2 linked regions of the Prochlorococcus marinus XMU1404 genome follow. The protein of the gene in region 2 binds, or shares a complex with, the protein of the main gene of each other region. Links are inferred from orthologs where the notes say so. Each region holds a gene or a part of one and is shown on either strand. Other genes may lie near its edges.

Region 1 (3,274 bases), on a different replicon or contig from region 2:
ATAATGAAAGAGGAATACCTATAAGGAAAATTATTGAAAGTTGAAAAGATAGCCAAACAGAAAGTTGATTAATAAAGTTCAAAACTTTTTCTTTTTACATACATAATAATTAAACATCAAACTTTTACTTTTTAACTTATTATTGTCATAGTTATGAATATTATGCATCTTTCTACTATTGCGAAGAAATAAATTTATAATTTTATGAGACAGCATGTTAATCCTTTAAGTAAAAATTTTGATGAAGTTAAGATAATTCCTTCTTTGTCTCAAATGTTTGATAATACTAAATTGAATCTTCATTTGGATATAGGTTGTGCTGCTGGTCAATTTTTATTCGATCTAGCCTTAGCTAACCATAATTGGAATTATTTGGGAATCGAAATCCGTGAGAGATTAGTTATGGTTGCTAAATCAAAAGTGCAAGAAAGTGAAATTAAAAATTTGTATTTTATATTTAGTAATGCCAACAACTTTGTGAATGATTTCCAAAGTAAATTTATATTAAGTAATCTAAAAAGCATTTCTTTTAATTTTCCAGATCCATGGTTTAAAAAAAGACATTATAAAAGGCGTGTAATTCAACCAGAGTTTATTAATAATCTTTCAAATTCAATGCAAAAAGGATCCCTAATTTTTATTAAGACGGATGTAAAGGATTTATTTGATTATATGGATCGCACCATATTAAGTAATTTAAATTTTAAAAAAATAGATAAAAAGGATTTTAATTATTCCGAAAGTTTCAATCCAAATAGATTTCAAACTAGTAGGGAAAAGTATGTTATTGATAATGAACTTGATGTATTTGAGAGGATTTATATAAAATTTGATTTATGATTAATTCAGTATTTTATTAATTTCTAAACAAATTTTGCTTGTTATTTCGCTTGATAAACAATCAACATTTTTCTGATTCTTGGCCTCCACAAGTACTCTAATAAGAGGTTCTGTGCCGCTAGGTCTTATGTAGACTCTACAATTATCGGAATAAATTGAGTGATATTTTTCTATGGTTTGATTAATTAAGTCTCTAGATTTTTGATTTATTTTATTAATATTGCAATCTAAATTAATGTTGGTTAATTTCTGTGGAAAAGGTTCGAAACTACTTTTAAGCCATTCATTTAAAGTGATTTTTTTCTTTTTACAGTATTTAGAAATTTGAATTGCAGTCAATATCCCGTCTCCAGAAAAGTTATTAATTTCTGAGAGTATATGACCGGACTGTTCACCTCCTAAGACAGCATTTTGTTCCTTAATTGCGTCATAAACAAATTTATCTCCCACATCAGTTCTATATAAAATTCCACCAATTTTGTTCCAAGCTTTTTCAAAACCCATATTTGCCATTTCAGTTGAGATTATTAAATTATTTGTAAGAACTTTTTGTTCCTTAAGTTCTCTACCCCACAGAAAGAGGATATGATCTCCATTCAATTCATTGCCCATAGAATCTAATCCAATTACTCTATCGGCATCCCCATCGAAACTAAATCCCATATCTGCAGGATTATCTATTAGTGTTTTTTTTAATGGTAAGAGGTTAGTAGAACCACAATTAAGATTAATTTTTAATCCATTTTTAGAGTTATTAATAACTCTTACATCTGCACCAAGATTTTGAAAAATATTTTTTGCGCAGGTGGTCGCTGATCCATAGCATGTATCTAAAATAATTTTCATGCCGCTTAAATCCTCTCCTCCCATTGTTTGGATTAAGCTTTGCACATAACTATCAATAAGCTCTTTATGAGGTTTTAAAGAGATCTCATTTGTAGTATCTGATAAATTTTGATTTGAATCTTTAATTAATTTTTGAATTTTATTTTCATGGTTTTTGGTAATTTTATGACCATTTTGATCAAAGATTTTTATGCCATTGTATTCGGGCGGATTATGACTGGCAGATATCATTATTCCGCTACCCATTTTCTCTTGTTTTATTAAAAAAGGAATTGCTGGGGTAGGGCAGATTCCAACATTAATAAATTTTTTGCCACTCGCATTTATTCCTCTTCCTATTGCCTGAAGCAGAATATTTCCACTAATCCTGGTATCTCTTCCAATTAATATTGGATTATTATTTTCTAAAGACAAACCGAGAGCATATCCAACTTTATATGCTAAGGAATAGGTAATCTCTTTATTAAATCTTCCCCTTATTCCATCAGTTCCAAAGATTGATTGCATAATGATATTTCAGGAATTAAATATACTTTTCATATTATTTAGTTCACATTTTATCAGTTGATTAAAAGTTAAGAGATTAAAATTCTCTTTATTTGTTTAACTTATATAAGATGTTTTTAGATATCAAGTACTTATAGTGCAATCTGAGGGTAGAGAAACATTTGTAAATCTAAACTTAAAAGCGATCATCATTTTGCTTGTTTCTATTTTAATTGTTTTTTTGATTTTATTTAGAAACCTTTTTTTTCAAGCTAATTACCTTCTTAAGAGTTTTGGGGAATTATCTATTGATCCTGAAATAGCTTTTAATAACAATAAGCCTACTTTTCTTGAATTTTATGCTGAGTGGTGTGAAGTTTGCAAAGAAATGGCTCCCAAAGTATCTTCTTTGAAAGATGAATATGAAAAAGATATTAATTTTGTTTTTTTAAATGTTGATAATCAAAAATGGGATAATTACATCCGAAGATTTAAGGTAAATGGAATACCTCAAGTTAACCTCTTTGATAAAAAAGGTAATTTACAATCAACTTTTATTGGTAAACAAGAAGAAATTACAATAAAAGATTCTATTGATAATCTTAAGAGAGATGCTAAACATCAAGAAGAAATTTTTAATTCTGAATTTTCAGTTATCAAGGAAAATAAAATTCATCAAGTCGACCCTCGAAGTCATGGATAATTTCACCACTCTAGAGATTTTGATACAATTGGAAAACTTTTTTTAAAAATAGACTTACAGGCTTGAGCAATTGATTTATGCTCTTTTTGAGTACCATGAGCTGATCTTAAATTAATGTAATGTATCCATGATCTGCATGATCCCGACATGTAAATTCTTGTTGGAGTTGCTAATGGTAAAACAAATCTCGCACATTCTTTAGCTATACCTTCAGCAAGTAATTCTTCATATAATTCTGAAGCGGCTTGAAAATGTGAAGAAATTTTTTGATTGAATCTTTTTTTTAACTCATAAGGAAGGTCAGGAATGGAATTCTGTCTATTTTTAAAATCTTGTCTTCTCAAATCTGGCAGTGGGATATCTCCTAATTGCGAGCTATCAGCATATCTCTGGGAAAAT
Region 2 (3,115 bases):
GCATCTCTTACTCTTTTAATAGTATCTAGTCTGTCTTGATAAGTTCTAGTGGTAATAATATTTTTATAATGCTCGGGACTCGTATCAAGGTTGTGATTGTATGCGGTTAAACCAGCTTCGGCAAGTCTAGATGCTTGTTCTTCAGTAAGCATTCCTGCAGTTACGCATGCCTCCATCCCTAGTTTCCTTACACCCTTGACCATTTCAAGCATTGAGTTAAAAGATTTACCGTCTCTAATTTCTCTCCAAGCCCATCCCATGCAGAATCTTTCCGCACCTTCCTTCTTCGCGATTTGAGCTCTTTCTAAAACTTCTTTAACTTCATATTGTGGATGACTTTTAATCTCGCTAGAACTATATATTGATTGGCTGCAATATGAACAATCTTCTTGGCAACCGCCAGTTTTTACGCTGTAGAGCGATGCTAGTTGTACTCTGTATGCATTAAATTTTCTGTGAATTATCTGTGATTTCCACATTAAATCGATTAAGGGCATATTTAAAATTTCAGAAATTTCTTCTCTTTGCCAATCAAATCTTATTTCGCCTGATATATCGCTGTACGATTTAATCATATTAATTTATGGAGAAAAGTAAGAATCTTTAAAAGATTGATTTGGTAATGATTCTATACCGCCGAAACGTCTATTTCTTGATTGGTAATCAATTATTGCTTTAAGAAATTCATTCTCATTAAAATCAGGCCATAGTACTTCGGATATATAAATTTCAGAATATGCTAATTGCCATAAAAGAAAATTACTAATCCTTTTTTCACCACTAGTTCTAATTAATAATTCAGGATCATTGATCCCCTGGGTAAGGAGCTCTGAGTTAAATAACTCCTCGTTCACTTCGCTAGGCTTTATTTCTCCAGAAATGGATTTAAGTGCTAACTTTTGTGCAACTTTTACTATTTCTTGCCTACCTCCGTAGTTGACACAAATATTTAATAAGAAATTTTTGTTGTTTTTAGTTAGAGATTCTGAACTAAAGATTATTTTTTTTAAATTCTCTGGAAAAGGTGTTAAATCTCCGATAAATTTTATTTTAATTAATTCTTGATGAATCTCTTCAATTTCGTTTTTCAAAACTTCGGTAAAGAGATTTATAAGGAAATCAACTTCTTTTGTTGGTCTTGTCCAATTTTCAGTTGAGAATGCATAAACAGTAAGAACTTTACAACCTAATTTTTTTGATACTTTTATAATTTCTTTTAATACACTAACCCCCTTGTTATGACCAAATGATCGCGGTAACCCTTTTTTAGTAGCCCATCTCCCATTCCCGTCCATAATTATTGCTACATGTTCTGGAACTTTTTGCTTATCTATTTTCTTAGATAAGTCATTATTTTTCTTGTAAATTATTTTTTCTAAACTCATTTGTTATTCCTTTATGTTTGTAAAACTTTCAGATTTATTGGTCTCTTTTTCATTAATATCACTGCTAATAATATCACTCGAGTTTGTCTTTTGGGATATGGCATTTTTACTTAAAGGTGATTTACTTGTTCCCATAGAGCTTTGATTTCCTATCAAATTAACTAGAAGTTCTTGTAATCTACTGCTTGTAATTGGTCTTTCAAGTTTTCCTTGGTTTGCTAATGATAAAGTGCCTGTCTCCTCAGAAACAACGATACAAATACACCTATCAAATCTTTCTGTAATTCCTAATGCAGCTAAATGCCTTGTACCGTATCTGCTAATTCCTTGCCTCGAGAGAGGAAGTATTACTCCAGCAGATATTATTTTGTTGCCTTTAACAAGAACAGCTCCATCATGTAACGGTGTATCTGTTGCAAAAAGATTTATTAAAAGTTCAGTCGACAATTGTGCTTCAATATTTGTTCCTGAATATAAAAAGTCCTCAGGCCTTAAATCACTTCCTATATCGACCACTATTAGTGCTCCTCTCCTGTTTTGGGAGAGTTTACCTGCAGTATCAACTAACTGCGTAATAGTAGTTGAAGTTGCTCTAAATTCCTTTGGCGGATTTCCGAGAATTACAGCTAGCCTACCAGTACCTAATAATTCCATTAGTCTTCTTAGCTCTCCTTGCCAAAGGATCGCTAAGGATAGAGAGCAAGCTAGGACTACAGCATCAATTAATTTTGATGTTAACGGGAGATATGCATATCTTTGAATAAACCATGCTGATGATACTAAAAACAAATATCCTCTTAAAAGCCATAATGTCCTCTGTTCTTTTACTCTAGAAAATAATAAAAGTCCGAAACCAATAGCAAATAAGACATCTAATAAAAGTTTTAAATTTATAATCCCCCAAAAATTCACATCAAAAACAAAATTAATTTAAATGTACCTAATTTTGTTTAATAAAGCGATCAGGTAAAACATCATATTTTAAAAGGTCAAATGAACTTTCTCTTTTTTGAATAATCTCTGCTTCACCTTCAGAAACTAAGAGAGCAGCCGGCCTTGGAATTCTGTTGTAGTTCGAACTCATCGAGTTATTGTATGCCCCTGTACCAAAAACACATATTAAATCTCCTGTTTTGCAATCTGCTAGTTCTATCTCCTTAAATAATACATCTCCTGATTCGCAGTGCTTACCAGCAATAGTATATTTATTTTTTGAATTTAAATTAAACGGATTATGTACCAAACATGCAGAATAATTTGATTGATATGTTATTGGTCTTGGATTGTCACTCATCCCGCCATCAACAGATAAATATGTTCTGATCCCAGGAATTTCTTTAAACGCCCCAATTTTATAAATTGTTATTCCCGCTGTAGATACAATAGACCGTCCAGGTTCGCACATTAATGTAGGTAAATCTAAATTATTTTTTTTGCAAGCTTTAACAACTGAAGTGGAAATTGTTTTTACCCATTCATCAATTGAAGGTGGATCATCATTTTCTGTATATTTAATACCTAGCCCCCCACCAACATTCAATTTTTTAATATCGTGGCCAAATTTTTTGGCATCAATTATAACATTCACCATTATTTCTCCTAGATCTTTGTGAGGGTCTAGTTCAAAAATTTGCGAACCAATATGAGCATGTAATCCCGTTAATTTTAAGTGTTTGGAATTACTGATTTTGGCAAATAAAATACTTAAATATTCAATCCCGAAACCGAAC

What was found.
Region 1: the proteins of cdaA (region 2) and HA144_RS01255 are in contact, whole or in part, in a crystal structure (PDB 7OJS), measured with the Bacillus subtilis proteins. The link is inferred for Prochlorococcus marinus XMU1404 from one-to-one orthologs.

Annotation. Positions count from the first base shown.
Region 1 is NZ_JAAORE010000001.1:233,466-236,739, forward strand. The notes cover bases 18-2,948. They hold HA144_RS01255 (phosphoglucosamine mutase), read right to left. Parts: upstream 2,194-2,948; coding sequence 841-2,193; downstream 18-840. Other genes in these bases: HA144_RS01245 (DUF3177 family protein), read right to left, coding at 18-82; trmB (tRNA (guanosine(46)-N7)-methyltransferase TrmB), read left to right, coding at 205-840; HA144_RS01260 (thioredoxin domain-containing protein), read left to right, coding at 2,330-2,875; thyX (FAD-dependent thymidylate synthase), read right to left, coding at 2,878-2,948. Also shown: more of HA144_RS01245, read right to left, coding at 1-17; more of thyX, read right to left, coding at 2,949-3,274. UniProt on the Bacillus subtilis protein: Catalyzes the conversion of glucosamine-6-phosphate to glucosamine-1-phosphate. Glucosamine-1-phosphate is used for cell wall biosynthesis.
Region 2 is NZ_JAAORE010000002.1:409,840-412,954, reverse strand. Bases 344-3,115 are described here. They hold cdaA (diadenylate cyclase CdaA), read right to left. Parts: upstream 2,298-3,115; coding sequence 1,389-2,297; downstream 344-1,388. Other genes in these bases: lysA (diaminopimelate decarboxylase), read right to left, coding at 2,326-3,115; HA144_RS06005 (isoprenyl transferase), read right to left, coding at 582-1,385; bioB (biotin synthase BioB), read right to left, coding at 344-575. Also shown: more of bioB, read right to left, coding at 1-343. UniProt on the Bacillus subtilis protein: One of 3 paralogous diadenylate cyclases (DAC) in this bacteria, catalyzing the condensation of 2 ATP molecules into cyclic di-AMP (c-di-AMP). Upon expression in E.coli leads to c-di-AMP synthesis.